Regions from separate parts of the Burkholderia pulmonis genome, predicted to be linked through region 3. Evidence: predicted binding sites of a transcription regulator. Region 3 holds the regulator's gene; each other region holds the start of a gene.

Region 1 (5,166 bases), 1.4 Mb from region 3:
GAAACAGGCGATGACCGACGATCCACATCTGCGTGCCGGGCTGAACGTCTGCGACGGACACATCACGTACGATGCGGTCGCCCTGGCGCTCGGCCTGCCCTACGTACCGGCGGCCGGCGTGCTGGCATGACCGTGCCGGCGTGACCCGAACGCACGGCGTGCGGCCCGTGCCGCAGCCCGCGTTCACGCGCCCTTCGACCGGCTCCGCTTCGCCCCGCCGCCCGCGCCCATCGTGCGGGCCAGCAACGGCCGCAATTGCGCGAGTGTGCGCGTGTTCAGCACATCCTGCCGCGTGAGCCAGCCGCGTCGCGCCTGATCGACGCCGTACGCGAGCGTGTCGAGTTCGTCGGCGCTGCACGCATCCGAGCCGATCGCGACCGGTACGCCGGCCTTCGCGGCCTCGCGGCACCAGATGTCCGGCAGATCGAGCCGCCGCGGCTGCGCATCGAGCTCGACGAAGCAGCCGCGCGCCGCAGCCTGCGCGATCACGCGCGGCACATCGAGCTCGCATGCGTCGCGCTCGCCGAGCACGCGGCCGGTCGGGTGCGCGAGAATGGTGAAATGCGGATGATCCATCGCGCGCAGCATGCGATCGGTCTGCGCCTCGCGCGACAGGTCGAAGCCGTCGCGTACCGCGCCGACCACGAGATCGAGCCGGCCGAGCATCGCATCGGGCACATCGAAGCTGCCGTCCTCGCGAATGCCGGCCTCCACGCCCTTGAGCAGCACGAAATCGTCGAACGACGCGTTGACGCGATCGATCTCGTCGAGCTGCCGTGCGAGCCATTCGAAGTCGTTGCGGCCGCGTCCGGCAGGCGGTGCGCGGTCGGTGACGGCCAGGTAAGCAAGCCCGCGCGCACGGGCGGCATCGGCCATCGCGCGCAGGCTGTCGCGGCCGGCCGACGCGTCGGTATGCGCATGCAGGTCGCCATGGACATGCCTGCGCTCGACCAGCGCCGGCAGCGTGTCGGCGCGCGATGCGTCGATCTCGCCGCGATCCTCGCGCAGCTCGGGCGGCACGTCGTGCAACCCGATGGCGGCGTAGACCGATGCCTCCGTGTCGCCGGCAATCCGCTCGTCACCGCGAAACACGCCGTATTCGTTGATCTTCAGGCCGCCGGCCTGTGCGATCCTGCGCAGCGCGATGTTGTGCGCCTTCGAGCCGGTGAAGTAGACGAGCGCCGCGCCGAACGCGTCGGCGTCGACGACGCGCAGGTCGACCTGCAACCCGCTCGCGAGCACGACGCTCGACTTCGTCTTGCCGTGCGCGAGCACGCGCGCCACGTCGCCGTAGCCGACGAACGCTTCGGCGACCGCAACGGGGTCGCGCGCGGTGACGAGGATGTCGAGATCGCCGACCGTCTCGCGCCGACGGCGGAAACTGCCGGCCGGCACGACCTTGCCGACACCGGCGACCGCACGCAGGCGTTCGAGCAACGGCATCAGCGCATGCGCGGCGTCGGGCAGCAGGAAGCGCTGCGGTTCGCGTTGCAGGCGGTCGTCGATCGCTTCGAGCAGATGCGCTTCGGTTTTCGCGCCGAAGCCCGGCAGCTCGCGCACGTGCCCGCTCTTCGCTTCGGCACGCAGCTGTTCGAGCGAATCGACGTGCAGCGCGTCATGCAGCGCCTTCACGCGTTTCGCGCCGAGCCCCGGCACGTCGAGCAGCTCGACGATCGCGCCCGGCAGCGCATGACGCAAGGTTTGCTGGAGTTCGCAGGTACCGGTCGCGGCGATCTCGCGCAGCTTCGACGCGAGATCGGGCCCGATCGACGGAATCTTCCCGAGATCGTCGCCGTTCGCGATCATCGTCGGGATATCGCGGCCGTAGTCGGCGATCGTGCGCGCGGCGTTGCGGTACGCACGCACGCGAAACGGATTGGCGCCCTGGATCTCGAGCATGTCGGCGATCTCGGCGAACACGGCCGCGCACTCGGCATTGTGGATCGGCATGATCGGCGTGGCTCCCTTCCACGTGGATGGCGCCGCGCGCGAGCGCGACGGCGTCTGCCCGCCCGGCATCGCATGTCGACGCTGCCGGGCGCCCGTCCATCATCGTACGCCCGCTGTGCGGCGCGTGCAGCGACGTTGCCGCCGCGACGTCAGAGGGAAGCGCGCGGCGTCGTCGCGTAGTGCCGTTCGTAGATCGACTGGCAATGCGTGCAGCGCTCGGCAGTCGGTCGAGCCAGCAGACGCTCGTAGCCGACCGAGCCGTCGCAGTCGATGCATTCGCCGTAACTGCCGTCGCGCATCCGCTGCTGCGCACGGCCGATCGCGCGCAGTTCGGTCAGCTTCATGCCGATCAATGCATGATCGACGTCGACGAACAGATCCGCGTTCGCCTCGTCGCCCTCGTCCGGCGCCGCGCCGGCCAGGTCCGCATAGGATTCCGACGCGCGCTGGTCTTCGCTCGCGCGGATCTCCGCACGCAGCGTCTGCTCGCTCTCGTTCAGCCGCTGTTTCAGCGTCTGCCGTTGTTGTGGGTCGAGCGACATGGCCGTCTCTCCTGTTCCGGGTTCCGCGCGAAAAAGTGCGGCGCGCGGTGTCGCGCCGGCGCGCGGCAGGCAGGCGTCACCGCCGCTACCGCGCCCGGATGCACGCCCGGAGACATGAAACGCCGGACGCATTCGACGCAGGATAAACCCATTGAACACGCGTGTGTTGACCGGAATCAGCGTGCCGGTTGCACATCCGGAAATCGGGGACCGACGCGAAAACACAGCGTTGCCGGTTTCCTCCGCCGCAGACGTTCCCCCGGCATCGCCCGAGCCGTTGCACCGGGCTGCGTCACCGCCCGTCAGGCATCTGCACGGAGGATGTCGAGCAACACGCGCGCCGAGCGCTGCCAACTGTAATGCCGCGCATGCTCGCGGCCCATCGTGCGCAGTCGCGCACGCAGTTCGGGATCGTCCATCACACGAGCGATTGCGGCGGCAATATCCGGCGGCGAATAGGCGTCGCAGAACAGCGCCGCTCCGCTGCAGACTTCCGGAAGGGAACCTTCGTGCGACACGATGACAGGGCAACCGCACCGCATCGCCTCGAGGGGCGGCAATCCGAATCCTTCGTACAACGATGGAAAAACGAAGCATCCCGCGTGCTCGTACAGCGCTTTCAGTTCGCCGTCGGTCACGTAGCCGGCCCATGTGACGCACGGATCGTCCTCTTTCAGACCGGCCTCCCGTACACCGAATATCTTCGCATTGGCACCGCCCGCAATCACGAAACGCACCTTCGGGTGAGAGGCCCGCATCAATGCAATCGCGGCCAGTGCACGCACGAGATTCTTGCCGGGCGCCAGCGACCCGACGAACAGCACGTAGCCGTCCGTCTCGAGATTCAGGCGCGACAGCACACCGGGATCGGCATCGATCCGGTCGATATGATCCACTGCGCCCGGCACGACGGACAGGCGTGCGGGCGGCACCCCCAGCCGCGCGGCCAGCCGTGCCCGCGAAAAATGCGACACCGTCACGATATGGCGCGCACGCCGCTTCAGGATCGAGAACGCCAAGCGGTACCACAGACGGAACGCGAGCGAATAGCCGGCCGGCAGATCGAAAATCGCCGCATCGTGAATCATCAGCAGCTGATCGCGCTTCGCCAGCGGGCCGATGTTGCACAAGCTCAGCAGGGTTCGGCCGCGCGTCGCACGTGGCAGCGTCCACTGTTCCCACAGCGCGCCGCGCCAGCGCCCGGCGGGCTGCGATCGTGCGCCGGCCGGCATGGCCGCCGGATCGTAATCGGACGGCACGACGAGCGACGGTTCGTCGCCAGCGCTCGCGATGCGTGCGAGTTCGGCGGTCAGTTCGTATGCCGCGCGCTGAACGCCGGTCATGCGCTGTGCCGTGAATTTCCCGTTGATTGCGAGGCTGGGCAACCGCGCGGTGCAAGCGGCCGGGCCGACGCTCCGTTCCGCGCGCGCGTCCTGCAATACCGGTGCGCCTCGCTCCCGAATCGACGTTGACATGATCGTGACTGTTCCGATGGCTGCGGCGCGATGAAGCGCCGCCGGACACCCCGCTGCGCGAAGTGCTGCTGTGCCGTCAGTGTGTCCGTCGCCGTCGATCCGGTCGGTACGTTCGACCGCACAACACACGGCTTTCCGTACGCTTCGTCATCCTCAGAAGGCGTTGCGGCCGAAGAAACCGCGCACGACCGTCAGCAGGATGATCTTCATGTCGAACCAGAAGCTCCAGTTCTGCATGTAGAACAGATCGAACTTCACGCGCGCCTCCATCGCCTCGACCTTGCGCGTCTCGCCGCGATAGCCGTTCACCTGTGCCCATCCGGTGATGCCGGGACGCACGCGGTAGCGGTACATGTAGAAGTCGATCAGTTGCCGATAGAAGTCGTCGTGTTCGATCGCGTGCGGACGCGGGCCGACCACCGACATCTGCCCGAACAGCACGTTGAAGAACTGCGGCAGCTCGTCGAGCGACGTGCGCCGCAGGAATGCGCCGACGCGCGTGATGCGCGAATCGTTGCGCGAGGCCTGCCGCACGATGCCCGGCTGTGCGCGATGCACGCGCATCGTCCTGAACTTGAAGATGTTGAACTCGCGGCCATCGACACCCTTGCGGCGCTGCCTGAACAGCACCGGCCCCGGCGACGACAGCTTGACCGCGATCGCCAGCATCGACAGCAGCGGCAGCAACGGAATCAGCACGCCGAACGCGAACAGCCGGTCGAACGCAAACTTCGCCCATAGCTCCGGCGCGGAGCGCGGCGTGGTCGCGAGATTGATCGCCGGCATGCCGAGCACGTCGGTCGCGGAGCGATCGACGACCGCCATCTGCCGCACGTCGGGCAACAGCCGCAGCTCGACGAACTCGTCGCGCAGCTCGCGCACGATGCGCTGGATCCGCCACTCGTGCGACATCGGCAGCGTGAGCCACACCTCGTCGATCCCGCCGCCGCGAATCAGGTCGCGCAACGCGTCCCAGTCGTCGATCACCGGCACGCCACCGATACCGCCCGCGGCGGCTTGCGCATCGTCGTCGAATACGCAGGCGGCCACGAACGGGCCATTCGGCGCGCGCTGCATCCGCTCGATCGCGACGCGCCCGTACGCCGTTGCACCGACGACGGCAACGCGGCGCTGCCGCATGCGCGGGTCGTCACGCGTCAGCGCGAGCGCCAGCAACGCCGCGCGGCCGAGCAGCAGCG
Region 2 (5,166 bases), 1.6 Mb from region 3:
GCCTGCGTCGGGCTGCGTGCGGCCGGGCGTGCGCAATTGCTGCTCGACGACCGACAGGTCCATCTTCAGTGCGGTGAGCTGCTGCCCGAGATCGTCGTGCAATTCGCGTGCGATGCGCGTCTTTTCCTCTTCGCGCACGTTCTGCAGGTTCGCCGACAGTTCGCGCAGCTCCTCGCGCGACTGCTTCAGCGCGTTCTCGGCACGCAGCCGCTCCGTGATGTCGCGCAGCATCACCGTATAGAGCTTGCCCGACGCGTCGCGGATCTGCGAGATCGATGCCTCGATCGGAAACTCCTCGCCGTTCGCGCGCAGCCCGAACAGCACGCGCTGGCGGCCCATCTGCCGCTCGGACACGCCCGTCACGCCGAACTGGTCGACGTGCTTCGCGTGCGCGGCGCGGAACCGCTCGGGGATGAAGCGCGACAGCGGCGCGCCGATCGCTTCCATCGCGGATACGCCGAACACCTGCTCGGCCATCGGATTGAAGATCACGACCGTCTGCTTCTCGTCGATCGTGATGATCGCTTCCATCGACGAACGGATGATGCCCATCATCCGCGCCTCGTTGAGGATGCCGCGGCTGCTGGCGCCGGCATCGACCGCGGCGCCGGCGCGGCCGCGCAGCAGGGCATGGACGAGGGCCGCGAACGCGAACGACGCGATCAGCCCGGCCGTGAGCACCGTGCCGGCCGCGCGCTGCGCGCCGGTCGAGCCCGGCCGGCCGTCGGCGGAATAGGCGAGCGTCAGCACGGTGCCGCCGAAATTCAGCTCGTCGGTGCGTCGCATCAGGTCGGGCGACGCAGAGGCTTCGTCGGTCGTCGTCTCGACGCTGGCAATCGCGCGCGGATCGCCGCCGGCGGTCATCCACAGGTCGATCCCGCGTTCCGCGTCGAGCGCGCGCTCGACCAGCCGCCGCGGACTCAGCGCCGCGAACAGCAGGCCATCGGCGCGGGCGTCGCGCGGGCCAGACGGTCGGGCGGCTGCCAGCGGCGAGGACGTCGCGGGCAGGAACAGCGTCAGCGTGCGGGCGTCGCGGGACGTATCGTCGTCGGCCGGGTGCACGCCGAGCGCGATGTCGCCGGTCTGCAGCGCGCGCGCGAGCGGCGCGGCATCGGACGCGCCGAAGCGCACGACCGGCGAATTCGACGCGGGGGCACTGAGCGTCGCGGCCGCGAGCGGGCCGGGCGGCAGCGGTCTGGCGCCGGCGAGGGCGCTGCGTGCGGCGGGCGTCAGCGGGGCATAGCCGATCTGCCGGACCGGCGAGCGGGCGCTGTCGAGATCGAGCGTTTCGGCATAGCGGCGCCATTGCTCGGGCGTCATGTCCGGGACGAGACCGAACGCGCCGCGCGCGCCTTCGAGCACGGCGACGCCGGTCTGCAACTCGTGGCGCAGCATCGCGGTCACGTGCGTCGTGCGGCGTTCGAAACGCGTATGAACGGCGGCTTGCCACTGCTCGCGCACCAGCAGCGCGACGCCGAGCGACAGCACCGCGCCGGCGCACAGCGCAACGACGCCGGCCGCGAGCGGCTGGCGTAACATGGTCTGAAGGTGCGTGGGCCCTCGGGCGTCACGCGTCGGGGTTCCACTGGCGGTCATTCGATGGCCATTCTGTAGTTCGGGCTGCCCGGGGCACTCGGGCAGCACGGCAAAACCGGGGAAAACTCGCACCGGCTGCGTGCAACGACTATTTTCAAGATGAAATTGTGCGCGTTTTACACGTTTTTTGTAATGGGGTCAGCTGAAATTGCGGCAAACGGCGCGTAGCAACGGGCGCGCGGGCCGCGCTTGACGCGCGTCAACGGGCGCGTCGGCACGTGGGGCAGACTGTTCGGCAGGCGAGCCGGCACCGGGCCGGCTCGCGGTGACGGGCCGCCGTTGCGCAGTGCGCGACGCGTGCCCGGTCGGAGGGACGGACCATGTACAAGCGGATTTTCGTCGGGCTCGACGGTAGCCCGAGCGCGCGTCTCGCGCTGAACGAGGCGATCCGGATCGCGGCGGCGTCCGGCGGTGAAGTGACCTGCGCGTATGTCGTCGAGCATCGGCCGCAACTCGTCGATGTCGACGCGGGTTTCGCGGCCGAGCGCGACGGCGATGCGGCCGCGACCGATGCCGCGACGCCGGTGCTCGACGACGCGAAAGCGGTACTCGCGCAGCAGCACGTGCAGGGCACCGTGCGCGCGCTCGACGCATACGGCGAGGACATCGCGACGGTACTGATGCGCACGGCGGCCGAAGCCGACGCCGACCTGATCGTGATGGGCACGAGCGGTCGGCACGGCCTGCGCAGGCTGTTGCTCGGCAGTGTCGCGGAATCGCTGCTGCGTGCGGCCGACCGGCCGGTGCTGCTGGTGCGGCACGGCGAACCGGGCGCGACGGCGGCGGCGTAGCGCCCGCGATGCGGCGCAACCGCATCCGCGGGCGCCGCGCTGCATCCGCCGGAAGTCTGCCGGATCACACGCGCGATGCGCTGATCGGCGCATCGCGCGCAAGCACGCCTGTCGCTGCAGTCGCAGCCAGCTGGAAAAGGGTGCCCCGAACGTACCTGCATGGTCGCGATTGCACGCACACGGTTGCATCCCGACACGCAGTTCTGGCAGCATCGACCGGTGTTCGCTTGTTCGCCGCGCGCATGGCCGCGGCGATCGACGCAGGGGCATCCGGCTGGAACCGGTCGCATGGGTGATGAACCCGGCCGGTCGCCGGATGCCGGTTTCCTACCTTACCGACGTCATCCGCCATGCCGATTTCCGCCACCGACCTGATTCGCCAGTTCGACCTGCAGCCGCATCCCGAAGGCGGCTATTTCCGCGAAACCTACCGTGCGACCGACTCGGTCGTGCGTCCGGCCGACGGTGCGCCCCGTGCCGCGTCGACCGCGATCTACTACCTGCTGTGCGACGGTGCCTATTCGTCGTGGCACCGGATCCGTTCCGACGAGGTCTGGCATTTCTATGCGGGCGACCCGATCGAAGTGTGGGTGCTCGACGCGCGCGACGGGCTGACGATCCACCGGCTCGGCAACCCGCTCACGCATCCGGGCACCGTGTTCCAGGCGGTCGTGCCGGCCGGCAGCTGGTTCGGCGCGCGCTGCGCGTCGCCGGAGCACGTCTCGCTCGTCGGCTGCACGGTTGCGCCGGGGTTCGAGTTCGCGGAATTCGAGCTCGCCGATGCCGCCGCGCTGGCCGCCGCGTTTCCCGCTTACGCGGAACACGTCGCCCGGCTCGCGCATCGCACGGACGTGTGACTGTCACGGTCGTGTCACCCTCGGCGCAATGCCCGTGCCGAGGGCCGGTGTTCCGCGCGACCGCGGCCAAACCCGTTTAGAATGCGCGTGATGCACCGGTCGATCGCGGCATACCGCGGCGGCCGATGCGCAGCCGTACCGACGGCCCCGTCGCTCGGCCCGCATGTCTTCCAGGAGCGCCGCCGTGTGGCACTTTCCGATTGCAATTCCATCGTCGCTCGGCCCGTGGGCCGTGTTCGCCAGCGTGTTGATCACGCAACTCGGCGTGCCGGTGCCGGCCGTGCCGATGCTGATTCTCGGCGGCACGATGGCGGCAATGGGGCAGGCGTCGTGGGTCAGCATGTTCGCGGCGGCGATCGGCGCGACGATGCTCGCCGATTCGCTGTGGTTCTTCATGGGCCGCACGCGCGGCCGGCGCCTGCTGAACGGGCTCGTGCGCTTCTCGCTGTCGCTCGACACGACGCTGCGCTTCGCCCGTAACGTATTCGAAAGGTACGGCGCGCCGCTGCTCGTGCTGTCGAAATTCCTGCCGGGCCTCGGGCTCGTGTCGGCGCCGCTGCTCGGCACGACCGCGATCGGCATCGGCGTGTTCCTGTTCTGGGATCTGGCCGGCGCGTCGCTGTGGGCCGCGTTCTGGCTGATCGGCGGTGCCGCGATTCACGACCAGATCGTCCAGTTCGTGCTGTGGGTACGCGCGAGCGGCGGCACGATCCTCGACGCGTTCCTCGCGATCTTCATCACGTTCCTGCTGTACCGCTGGGTACGCCGCGTGCAGTTCCGCCGCTATCTCGCGCAGGTGCGCATCTCGCCGCCGCAGCTCGTCGAGATGATGACGTCGGACGAACCGCCGCTGATCTTCGACGCGCGGCCGAAAGCGATCCGCGAGCGCGAGCCGTACCGGATTGCCGGCGCGGTGCCGGTCGATCTCGATTCGCCGGACCTGCTCGACCCGGAAATGCTGAAACGGCCGATTGTCGTCTACTGCGTGTGCCCTAACGAGGCCACGGCGAAGCGCCTGATCGCGAAGATGCAGCGCAAGAAGATGATCCACAACATCCGTGCGCTGAAGGGCGGTCTCGATGCGTGGGAAAAGCACGGCTTCCCGGTCGAGCCGCTGCCGGCCGATCTCGATGCATCTCGCTATTTCGTACGTCCTGAACACGGCGCAGTCGAAGGCGAATATACGGTGCGCGCGACGCTGTCGAAATAAATGCGCGCGGCGTCGCGCGCATTCGAATTGGGCCGCGAATTTCAAGCGCCGCGATTTTTACGAAAATCGGCTGGCGTGAATTGTCTGATCCTCCCTATAATCCCGCCTGCATAATGCGTGCGCTTGATTGCGCACCTTCGACGCGTGATCGTTCACGCCGAAAGCGATTGATCCCGTTGCCGCTCGCCACGCGCACAGCCGCGTCGCACGGGCCGCTCGGGCGTATTCCGTGAAAGGCCCGATCCGTTTTCCGGATTGTTCCGGAATGTGCGGATAATCCGCGGCGATTCCCATCGGATTGACGCAATATCCATGTCGTTTCCCATTCGGAAATCGACAGCGGGGATTATTTCGTTTTCGACAACCGAAATCGGCATGAACGGTCGCGCATTGACATCGACACAATGACGGCGGCCCGCGCGCGGCTGCCAGGAGACGGACTTGAAACAACCAGAAGACCAGTTGCACCGCGGGCTGGAGGAACGGCACATCAACCTGATGGCGCTTGGCGCGACGATCGGCGTCGGCCTGTTCCTCGGTTCTGCCACCGCGATCCGCACGGCCGGCCCGGCCATTCTGCTGACCTACCTGCTGGGCGGCATCGCGATCTTCCTGATCATGCGTGCGCTCGGCGAGATGGCGATCACCAATCCGGTCGCCGGCGCATTCAGCCGCTATGCGCGCGATTACCTCGGCCCGCTCGCCGGCTACC
Region 3 (5,166 bases):
CGTCGACGGCCTTCAGGATGTTGTCTTTCGACAGCCCCGCGCGCGCCGAGAGCAGGCCGACCTTGGTCGCGATCACGACCTGTTCGCGCTTGCCGGAGCGCTTGAGCCACTTGCCGATGATCGTTTCCGATTCGCCGCCCTGGTTGCCGGGTGCCCACGCCGAATAGACGTCGGCCGTATCGATGAAGTTGATGCCGGTATCGGCGAGTGCGTCGAGCAGTGCGAACGATGCATTTTCGTCGACGGTCCAGCCGAAGACGTTGCCGCCGAAGGCGAGCGGAGAAACCTGGATGGTCGATGTGCCGAGGGTGCGGTGTGCCATGTTCTGCTCCGGTAACTACGGGTGAAGGGATGGGACTGCGGGATGGGGCAAGGCGATCGCGGCGGGGTGCGCGGGGCGGTTCCGCCGTTGTCGCGGGACACCGGACATTCTCGCCGATCGCGCGGATTCGTGCCGGCGGCGCGTGGCCGCGATGATGGACGGCTTGCCGCAGATGGCGGATGCCGCGTCCGTTGCGCGAGCGTTCCGTGCGGCCGGGTTGGATCGGGAGCGAATTTTTGTGACGGGTGCGACGAGGGGGCTGGCTGCCCCGGTGTTGCGCCGGAGCGGAGGGGACGACGGGCGGCAGGCGGCCGCCCGTGCGAGGGTGATGCGCTCAGCGCAACTGCACCGCCGCGAGAAACAGCACCATGCTGCCGATCGCGCCATCCAGCACGCGCCACGCTACCGCCTTGCGGAACCACGGCGCCAGCAATCGCGCGCCGTAGCCGAGCCCGAGAAACCACACGACGCTGACCGTCATCGCGCCGATCGCGAACGCGAGCCGCGCGCCTTCCGGCTCGCGCGCGCCGGCCGTGCCGATCAGCAGGAACGTGTCGAGATACACGTGCGGGTTGAGCCAAGTGAACGCGAGCGTCATCAGCACGATCGAGAGTCCGCTCTGCGATGGCGGCGCGACCGCGTCGCCGCGCACGTCGAGCGTTTCGTGGCCTGGCTTGAATGCACGGCGCAGCGCGTTGATGCCGAACCATGCGAGATACGCGAGGCCGACGTACAGCACCACGTGGACGAAGGTCGGGTAGCGTTCGACGAGCACCGATGCGCCGCCGACGCCTGCGCCGATCAGGATCATGTCGGACACCGCGCACAGCAGCACGATCTTGCCGACGTGCGAGCGCATGATGCCCTGCCGGAGCACGAACGCATTCTGTGCGCCGATGGTGACGATGAGCGATCCGCACAGTGCGGCGCCGTGGGAAAAAGCGAGCCAGTTCATGAGGGGGGAAGCCGTGGAAGCAGTAGACGAATGAATCGGGTAGCGCTAGTCTGCGGTCAGTACGAAGCTAAGAGAAGCTAAATCACCTAATGCAGATTAAGGAAATCTAATGCTCGACTACGCGTTGCTCGACGCCCTCGCGGCCGTGATCCGGCACGGCTCGTTCGAGCGGGCGGCCAGGGAGCTGAACGTCACGCCGTCGGCCGTGTCGCAGCGCGTGAAGCTGCTGGAGGAGCGGGTCGGCAGCGTGCTCGTCAAGCGCGGGCAGCCGTGCGTCGCGACGACGTCGGGCGCGCTGCTGTGCCGGCATACCGAACGCGTGCAGTTGCTGGAAGCCGAGCTGGGCGGCCGGATGCCGGCGCTGCCGGGCCAGATCGCGAGCGCGTGGCCGACGTTGCGCGTGGCCGTCAACGACGACAGCGTCGCGACGTGGTTCATCGATGCGGTCGGGCCATTCTGTACGGAGCGCGAGACGCTGCTCGACCTCGTGATCGACGACCAGGACTACACGGCCTCGCGCATTCGCGATGGCAGCGTGCAGGGCGCCGTGACCGCGCAGGCCGAGCCGATTCAGGGATGCCGGTCGGAGCGGCTCGGGCGGATCCGCTATCGCGCGGTGTGCGCGCCGTCGTTCTACGAACGGTATTTCGCGGCGGGCATCACGCGCGATGCGCTGCGCCGCGCGCCGTGCGTGATGTTCAATCCGAAGGACGGGCTGCAGGCGCGGTTCATCCGGCGCGTGACGCGCGCGGATCTCGATCCGCCGCAGCACTGGATACCGCACGTTGCGGGCTATCTGCGCGCGTGCGAAACGGGATTGGGATGGGGAATGTGCCCGGACCGGATGGTCGACCGCCAGCTGGCGGCGGGCGAACTGATCGACATGTCGCGCGGGCGAACCATCGACATCGATCTTTACTGGCAGAGCTGGCGTCTGTCGATCGGCTGGCTCGACGATTTCAGCGCGGCGCTGAAGGCGCGCGCCGCGCTGTTTCTCGATTGATGCGGGATGCGATGCAGGCGGCGCGCGAGGTGCGCGCCGTGCGCGATCAGACCTGCTGCAGGCCGTCGAAGTCGACGATCTGCACGTGGCGGCCCTGCATTTCGATCAGGCCGCGCTTCTGGAATTTCGACAACGTGCGGCTGACCGTTTCGAGCGTCATGCCGAGATAGCTGCCGATGTCTTCGCGCGTCATCCGCAGGTTGAATTCCGACGGCGAATAACCGCGCTTCAGGTAACGCGACGAGACGTCGAGCAGGAACGCGGCGACGCGCTCTTCGGCGTTCAGCGAACCGAGCAGCATCGTTTGCGACGTTTCGCGCACGATCTGTTCGCTCATCAGCTTATGCATGCGCAACTGCATCGAGCCGGCTTCCGAGCACAGCGTCTTCAACGCGCTGTACGGAATCACGCAGACGGAGCTGTCTTCCAGCGCGACCGCGGTGCGCGGGTGGGTATCGTCGCAGATGCCGTCGAGGCCGAGCGCTTCGCCGGCGAGATGCAGGCCCGTGACCTGTTCGCGGCCGTCATGGCGTGTCGCGACGGTTTTCAGCGAACCCGAGCGTACGGCGTAGAGGTTGTCGAATGCGTCGCCTTCGCGGAACAGCGCTTCGCCGCGCTTGACGGGGCGAGCCGCGCAGATGACCGACTCGAGGCGACTGAGCGCCTCGGGCGCCAGGCCCTGCGGCATGCACAGATGCCGCATCGCGCATGACGAGCAGTGCGCGGCCTGGCGAGGAGCCCAGCTGCCTGCATGAGGCGTGGGGGCGGGGCGAGTGGCGACGGGCGTCAGCATGATCGTTTACTCCGGCGTTGAATCGACGGAATCATTGTCCCACCGCAAGTTGCCGCTGTCGGGTGACAAAACGTCGCGACCGGCCGCGCCTGCCGGACGCCGTTCAGGCGGCCGGCTCGTCCGTGTTGGCGGCCGCCGGAATCAGCAGCACGGGCAGCGTCGCGTGCCGCACGCATTGTTCGGCGATGCTGCCGAGCACGAGGCGGCGGAACCCGCGGCGGCCGTGCGTGCCGAGTACGAGCAGATCGGCGCCGAATGCTTTCGCGCCGTCGAGGATCAGCGACGAGACATCGTTGAGCGACGTCGCTTCGCTCAGCCGCGTTTCGCCTTTCACGCCGGCCGCCTGCATCAGCTTCGTGAAATCCTGCGCGAGCGCGTTGCCCTGCGCGACGAGCTGGTCGCGCAGCACGGACGGATCGTAGCCGGGCACGTTGTAGTAGATCGCGGCGTTCTCGACGACGTAGAACGGCTGCAGCTCGGCGCCGTGCGCTTTCGCGAGCGCCAGCGCGGCATCGAACGCATGGCGGGACGTGTCGCTGCCGTCGACGGCAACCAGAATACGCTTGTACATAGTGTCTCCGAGTGGCGGGTTGAAACGAAGTCGGCCGGATGGCCGATCAGGCTGGGCAATGCGCAATGCTGCGAGGCAGAGTAAACCAACGGCGGGGACTTTGCAGTGAGGTGGCCGTCGTGCCGCGCGCCGCGTCATTTTCGTCGCGGGCCGGAATGGCCATGCGCGCGTTGCATGCTGCACCGCGCGACGCGTGCCGTGTGGCTTCGCCGCATCGTCGGCGAAACGGCGCGCGCTCGCATCGGCGCGCGCATTGAACGGCCACGCGCGTCGACACGGCACCGCGGCCGCGCCGATGAGCCGCGCGCATCGCCATTCAATCGCAAGCGCGCCGCGACGACATGACTTCGATCAACGCAGGTGCGTCGATGCGATGCGCGGCTTGCATGAGACGGTCGATGCCGATGTGCGGAATCGTTCGCCTGGGCGCCGCGTGCGGATGGGCGCACGGCCGCGCGTGCCGATGTGCGCCATCGGCACGCGACCGATGGCGTTCCGCAAACGAACGACCGATTCAAACGCCGCGCCGGCTACCTCGGCACGACGGTCAGCTCGATGATGCGCTCCGGCCGCCGTCCGTGGCCGGGCCAGTACGTGCTGCCGTACATCCGGTGAACGGGACCGAACAGCGCGTCGTGTGCCGGCGGCGCGTCGAAGCCTTTCTCGACCACCATGTAGCCGGCCCGCAGCGCGAACGCAGGATGGTTGCCGCCGGGGCGGCTGTCGAACCCGGCGAAGCCGTCGCCGGCTTCCGGTATCGCGTTGACGAGCGACGCATTGCTGCGCGTGATCTGGTCGGGCGAGATCGGCCCGCCGCCGGCGAGGCGCGACGCCTCGCGGTTCTTGCCGTCGGTGTCGACCGTGCTGTCGTGCGTGTCGTCGTTGTCGAGCTCGATGCTGCGCGGATGCACACGACCTGTTTGACCGGATGATTCCATCTCGGCTCTCCTGGCGGCGAAACGCTCCGGATCGAAGCAAATCCCGTTCCGGGCACGACGGGAAAAGGCGCGCGGGCGATCGCCGCGGTCGCGCGACGCGCACTGATTTGTCATGATTTATTTCAGCTAGAAGACGCGTTTTCTACAGAGTATGATTCTTTTCCTGCGAAGCGGCGACAGGGGATGCAGTCTCGCCGCCTCTGCCCGCGCCGGGGCGCCGCGGCACCCTCAAAGACGGGTAGTGAACAACAAAGCAAGGGACTAGAGGTGGCGGATTCATGCAAGCGACTACTGCCTTCACGCACCGCGGTTATCTGTTGAACTGCGCGCCCGCGCGCGCCAGCGATGGTTCGTTCAAGCCCTACGTCGTGATCTCCCGATCGAGCGACGGGGAGCTCGTCGCGAACCGTTTTTTTCCGATCGAGCTCCAGTTCAACGACGAAGGCGACGCGATCGCACACGCGCGCGACTGGGCGGTGCGATGGATCGACGCGAGCAGCATCACGATGTGACCTGGCCGCGTGTGTGCGGCGCCGGCCGTCCGGCCGATCCCCGGTGCGCCGCTCCCGGACAAAAAACGCGGT
Region 4 (5,166 bases), on a different replicon from region 3:
GCTCGATGCGCTCGGCCGCGTGCTGGCGGCCGACGTGAGCTCGCCGCTCGACGTGCCGCCGATGCATACGAGCGCGATGGACGGCTATGCGGTGCGCGTCGCCGACCTGCTGCACGGCGAGCGGCGCCTGCCGGTGTCGCAGCGCATTCCGGCCGGGCATCCGGCTCAGCCGCTCGCGGCCGGCACGGCTGCGCGGATCTTCACCGGTGCGACGGTGCCGCCGGGCGCCGACGCGGTGGTGATGCAGGAGCAGGCGGCGGCCGACGGCGACGCGGTCGAGATCCTGCACACACCGAAGGCCGGTGAATGGATCACCGCGCAGGGCGCCGACATCCGGCAAGGGTCGGTGATCCTGCCGGCCGGCACGCGGCTCACGCCGCAGGCGCTCGGCCTGGCCGCATCGGTCGGCTGCGCGCAGCTGCCGGTCGCGCGGCGGATTCGCGTGGCCGTGTTCTTCACCGGCGACGAACTGACGATGCCCGGCGAGCCGCTGAAGCCCGGCGCGATCTACAACTCGAACCGCTTCACGCTGCGCGGGCTGCTGGAGCGGCTTGGCTGCCACGTGACCGACTACGGGATCGTGCCCGATTCGCTTGCCGCGACGCGCGACACGCTGCGCGAGGCCGCGCGCGATCACGACGTGATCCTGACGAGCGGCGGCGTATCGGTCGGCGACGAGGATCACGTCAAGCCGGCCGTCGAGGCCGAAGGGCGGCTCGCGCTGTGGCAGATCGCGATGAAGCCCGGCAAGCCGCTCGCGTACGGCGCGGTGCGCCGCGGCGACGATCGCGCCGATGCGCACTTCATCGGGCTGCCCGGCAATCCCGTATCGAGCTTCGTCACGTTCCTGTTGTTCGTGCGGCCGTTCCTGCTGCGCCTGTCCGGCGTGCGCGACGTCGCGCCGCGCGCGTTGTCGCTGCGTGCCGACTTTTCGCAGAACAAGGGCGACCGGCGCAACGAATTCCTGCGTGCGCGCGTCAATGCGGCAGGCGGTCTCGACCTGTTCCCGAACCAGAGCTCGGCGGTGCTGACGTCGACGGTCTGGGGCGACGGCCTGATCGACAATCCGCCCCAGCATGCGATCAGCGCCGGCGAGACCGTACGTTTCATTCCGTTTTCCGAACTGCTGTCGTAACGCGACGGCTCCCCGAACCATGAAGATTCAGCTGAAATTTTTTGCAAGCGTGCGCGAGGCACTGGGCGTGGCCGACGAAGCGGCCGACGTGCCGGACAGCGTGACGACCGTCGGCGACGTGCGCGCGTGGCTGCGCGTGCGCGGCGGCGCGTGGGCCGAGACGCTCGCCGAAGGGCGCGCGCTGCGCATGGCATGCAACCACGAGATGACCGATCCCGACACGCGGCTCACCGAAGGCTGCGAGGTCGCGTTCTTCCCGCCGGTGACGGGCGGTTGAGAGGCTTGCAATGGCAACAGTACGAGTCCAGGCCGACGATTTCGATCTGAATGCCGAAGTCGCGGCATTGCGCGCGCGCAACCCGAAGATCGGTGCGGTCGCGTGCTTCGTCGGCACGGTGCGCGACCTGAACGAAGGCGATTCGGTTGCCGCGATGGAGCTCGAGCACTATCCGGGGATGACCGAAAAGGCGCTCGAGAAGATCGCCGCGGAGGCCGGCCGGCGCTGGCCGGGCATCGACGTCGCGATCGTGCATCGGGTCGGCAGGCTGCTTCCGCTCGACCAGATCGTGATGGTCGCGACGGTCGCGTCGCATCGCGGCGATGCGTTCGCGTCGTGCGAGTTCGTGATGGATTATCTGAAGACCGAAGCGCCGTTCTGGAAGAAGGAAACGACGCCGAACGGCGAGCGCTGGGTCGATGCCCGCAGTACCGACGACGCCGCGCTTGCGCGCTGGGGCGTCGAGTCGGGCAACACGCCGCGCTGAGCGCGGCGCCCGGACAGGCGGTGCGGCCATGTGCCGCAGGGGCGGGTAATCGCCGGGCGTTGCGGGTCGCGCGTTACGCGTCCGGGTCGACGCTGCGGCCGATGATCTTCGTCGGAAACGGTTCGCCGCGGGCGCGCGACGGCAATGCATGCGGATCGTCGCCCGCGTCGCGGCGGCGCGGCGCGATCGCGTCGAGCAGTGCCTGCTGCTCGGGCGGAATCTGATAGTCCCAGCCGAACCGGCTCAATTGCAGGCTCTGCGCGATCCGCAGCGCGGGTTCCATGAAGCGGATCGCCGCGGGCGGTGCATAGCGCGTCTCGACGGTCTTCAGGAACAGCGACAGCCAGCGGCTGAAATGGGCCGGTTCGATACCGTCGAGCGGTTGGTGCGCCTGCTGCACGTTGCCGCGGTATCCCTTGGTGCCGAGCACGAGGCTCGACCAGAACGTCACCATCTTCGGCAGGTGGTCGTCCCAGCGGCCGGCCAGCTTCGCATCGAACACGGGCCCGAGCAGCGGATCGGCGCGCACGCGGTCGTAGAACGCGTAGACGAGATCGCGGATGTTGTCTTCGGTTGGCTCGGCGTCGCGAGGGCGGGCCGGTGCGGTATCGGGCGAGGCGGGCAGGGCAGTCATGGCAAAAGGGCCGGTAGATCGGGGCAACGACGGGGCGGCGGTACGGCAACGGACAAGACGCCGCCCGGATTTTGACGCAAAATAGCGTCCAATTACCCCTGAAAAACGTGTAGATGCCCTGCATCTTATTGCGTGCACGCGATCCCGGCAACCCGGGGCCGCGGGACGGCACCGTCAATCGGCCGCCCGGTACGCATCGCGATCGGCCCGGCGCGCGCAATCGGGCATGATCGATCTTTTCTGTATTCGCCCATGAGACTCACCGACTACACCGACTATTCGCTGCGCGTGATGCTGTACCTTGCCGTCCGCGGCGAGGGGCTCGCGACGATCCAGGAGATCTCGGACGCCTACGGCATCTCGAAAAATCATCTGATGAAAGTCGTGCAGCAGCTCGGCGAGCTGGGATGGGTCGATACCGTGCGCGGCCGCAATGGCGGGCTGCGGCTGTTTCCCGAATCGCTGCAACTGACGGTCGGCCAGGTCGTGCGCGCGACCGAGAGCGACTTCGCGCTGGTCGGATGTTTTTCGGCTGACGGCAGCGAGTCACGCGGCTGCGTGATCGAGCCGCAGTGCCGGCTGAAGGGTGTGCTGGCGGCCGCGCGCGATGCGTTCTTCGCCGAACTCGATCGTCACACGCTCGGCGAACTGGCCGAGCCCGCCTCGCCGCTCGTGGCGCTGCTCGGCATCCGTCCCGTCGCGCTCGTCCGGGCCGCAACGTCGCCGGACGAAGCGCCGGCAGCCGCCGAACCGTCGTCCAACACGCACTGACACGCGGGCGCCGCGCCCCGTACGCCGACCGCGGCCGTCCCCGGGCCGTTTCCAGGATATCTGGCAATTTTTGCGCTGAATCAACCCGAATTTCGCTTGAAAGCCGCATAACCATCCTCATCTTGGTGTTAATCGAAAATTGGAGGTCTCGACTAAATGAGAATCGACAAGCTCACCACCAAGTTCCAGGAAGCACTCGCGGATGCGCAAAGCCTTGCGGCAGGCCGCGACAATCAATACATCGAACCCGTTCACGTGCTCGCGGCGCTGGTCGCCCAGCACGACGGCTCCGCCCGCTCGCTGATGTCGCGTGCCGGCGTTCACGTGCAGGCGCTGCAAGGCGCACTGAACGAAGCCATTTCGCGCCTGCCGCAAGTGACGGGCACGGGCGGCGACATCCAGATCGGCCGTGAGTTGTCCGGGCTGCTGAACCAGGCCGACAAGGAAGCGCAGAAGCTCAACGACACGTTCATCGCGAGCGAGATGTTCCTGCTCGCGGCGTCCGACGACAAGGGCGAAGCCGGCAAGCTCGCGCGTCAGCACGGTCTCACGCGCAAGGCGCTCGAAGCCGCGATCGCCGCGGTGCGCGGCGGCTCGCAGGTGCACAGCCAGGATGCGGAAAGCCAGCGCGAGGCGCTGAAGAAATACACGGTCGACCTGACCGAGCGCGCCCGCGCGGGCAAGCTCGATCCGGTGATCGGCCGCGACGACGAAATCCGCCGTTCGATCCAGATCCTGCAGCGCCGCACGAAGAACAACCCGGTGCTGATCGGCGAGCCGGGCGTCGGCAAGACGGCGATCGTCGAAGGGCTCGCGCAGCGGATCGTCAACGGCGAAGTGCCCGAGACGCTGAAGGGCAAGCGCGTGCTGTCGCTCGACATGGCGGCGCTGCTCGCCGGCGCGAAGTACCGCGGCGAATTCGAGGAGCGCCTGAAGGCCGTGCTGAGCGACATCGCGAAGGACGAAGGCCAGACGATCGTCTTCATCGACGAAATCCACACGATGGTCGGCGCGGGCAAGGCCGAAGGCGCGATGGATGCGGGCAACATGCTGAAGCCGGCGCTGTCGCGCGGCGAGCTGCACTGCATCGGCGCGACCACGCTCGACGAATACCGCAAGTACATCGAGAAGGATGCCGCGCTCGAACGCCGCTTCCAGAAGGTGCTCGTCGACGAGCCGAGCGTCGAGGCGACGATCGCGATCCTGCGCGGGCTGCAGGAAAAGTACGAACTGCACCACGGCGTCGACATCACCGACCCGGCGATCGTCGCCGCGGCCGAGCTGTCGCATCGCTACATCACCGACCGCTTCCTGCCCGACAAGGCGATCGACCTGATCGACGAAGCCGCTTCGAAGATCAAGATGGAAATCGATTCGAAGCCCGAAGAGATGGACAAGCTCGATCGTCGCCTGATCCAGCTGAAGATCGAGCGCGAAGCCGTGAAGAAGGAGCAGGACGAAGCGTCGCAGAAGCGCCTGCAGCTGATCGAGGAAGAGATCGATCGCCTCGGCCGCGAATATGCGGACCTCGACGAGATCTGGACCGCCGAGAAGGCCGCGGTGCAGGGCAGCGCGCAACTGAAGGAAGAGATCGAGAAGGTGCGCGCGGACATCGCGCGGCTGCAGCGTGACGGCAAGCTGGAGAAGGTCGCCGAACTGCAGTACGGCAAGCTGCCGCAGCTCGAGGCGCAACTGAAGCAGGTGACGCAGGCCGAAGAGCAGGAGCAGCACAACCCGACGCGTCCGCGCCTGCTGCGCACGCAGGTCGGCGCCGAGGAAATCGCGGAAGTCGTGTCGCGTTCGACGGGGATTCCCGTGTCGCGGATGATGCAGGGCGAACGCGAGAAGCTGCTGCACATCGA

Evidence for each region. The regulator FNR, encoded in region 3, switches genes on or off when oxygen is low (the NO sensors DNR and NnrR bind a similar motif). The targets are predictions, from matches to a motif close to TTGATNNNNATCAA.
Region 1: AC5LXK_RS25145 (TraR/DksA family transcriptional regulator) is a predicted target of FNR. The motif match lies at 2,659-2,672, and genes of this name have one in related genera.
Region 2: AC5LXK_RS24380 (universal stress protein) is a predicted target of FNR. The motif match lies at 1,786-1,799, and genes of this name have one in related genera.
Region 4: clpB (ATP-dependent chaperone ClpB) is a predicted target of FNR. The motif match lies at 3,375-3,388, and genes of this name have one in related genera.

What each region holds. Positions count from the first base shown of each region.
Region 1 is NZ_OZ480187.1:1,869,019-1,874,184, forward strand. Features, by position in the region: gene ald (alanine dehydrogenase) at 1-130, shown strand, start outside; gene polX (DNA polymerase/3'-5' exonuclease PolX) at 184-1,950, opposite strand; gene AC5LXK_RS25145 (TraR/DksA family transcriptional regulator) at 2,100-2,492, opposite strand; gene AC5LXK_RS25150 (glycosyltransferase family 4 protein) at 2,795-3,967, opposite strand; gene AC5LXK_RS25155 (undecaprenyl-phosphate glucose phosphotransferase) at 4,121-5,166, opposite strand, start outside.
Region 2 is NZ_OZ480187.1:1,700,638-1,705,803, reverse strand. Features, by position in the region: gene AC5LXK_RS24385 (PAS domain S-box protein) at 1-1,596, opposite strand, end outside; gene AC5LXK_RS24380 (universal stress protein) at 1,917-2,387, shown strand; gene AC5LXK_RS24375 (cupin domain-containing protein) at 2,738-3,244, shown strand; gene AC5LXK_RS24370 (DedA family protein/thiosulfate sulfurtransferase GlpE) at 3,429-4,454, shown strand; gene AC5LXK_RS24365 (amino acid permease) at 4,896-5,166, shown strand, end outside.
Region 3 is NZ_OZ480187.1:3,296,900-3,302,065, reverse strand. Features, by position in the region: gene AC5LXK_RS31585 (aldo/keto reductase) at 1-322, opposite strand, end outside; gene AC5LXK_RS31580 (LysE/ArgO family amino acid transporter) at 657-1,277, opposite strand; gene AC5LXK_RS31575 (LysR family transcriptional regulator ArgP) at 1,387-2,280, shown strand; gene fnr (fumarate/nitrate reduction transcriptional regulator Fnr) at 2,327-3,073, opposite strand; gene AC5LXK_RS31565 (universal stress protein) at 3,177-3,644, opposite strand; gene AC5LXK_RS31560 (DUF3005 domain-containing protein) at 4,175-4,582, opposite strand; gene AC5LXK_RS31555 (hypothetical protein) at 4,861-5,094, shown strand.
Region 4 is NZ_OZ480186.1:2,131,352-2,136,517, reverse strand. Features, by position in the region: gene AC5LXK_RS09865 (molybdopterin molybdotransferase MoeA) at 1-1,135, shown strand, start outside; gene moaD (molybdopterin converting factor subunit 1) at 1,155-1,412, shown strand; gene AC5LXK_RS09855 (molybdenum cofactor biosynthesis protein MoaE) at 1,423-1,899, shown strand; gene AC5LXK_RS09850 (group III truncated hemoglobin) at 1,973-2,533, opposite strand; gene AC5LXK_RS09845 (Rrf2 family transcriptional regulator) at 2,786-3,304, shown strand; gene clpB (ATP-dependent chaperone ClpB) at 3,461-5,166, shown strand, end outside.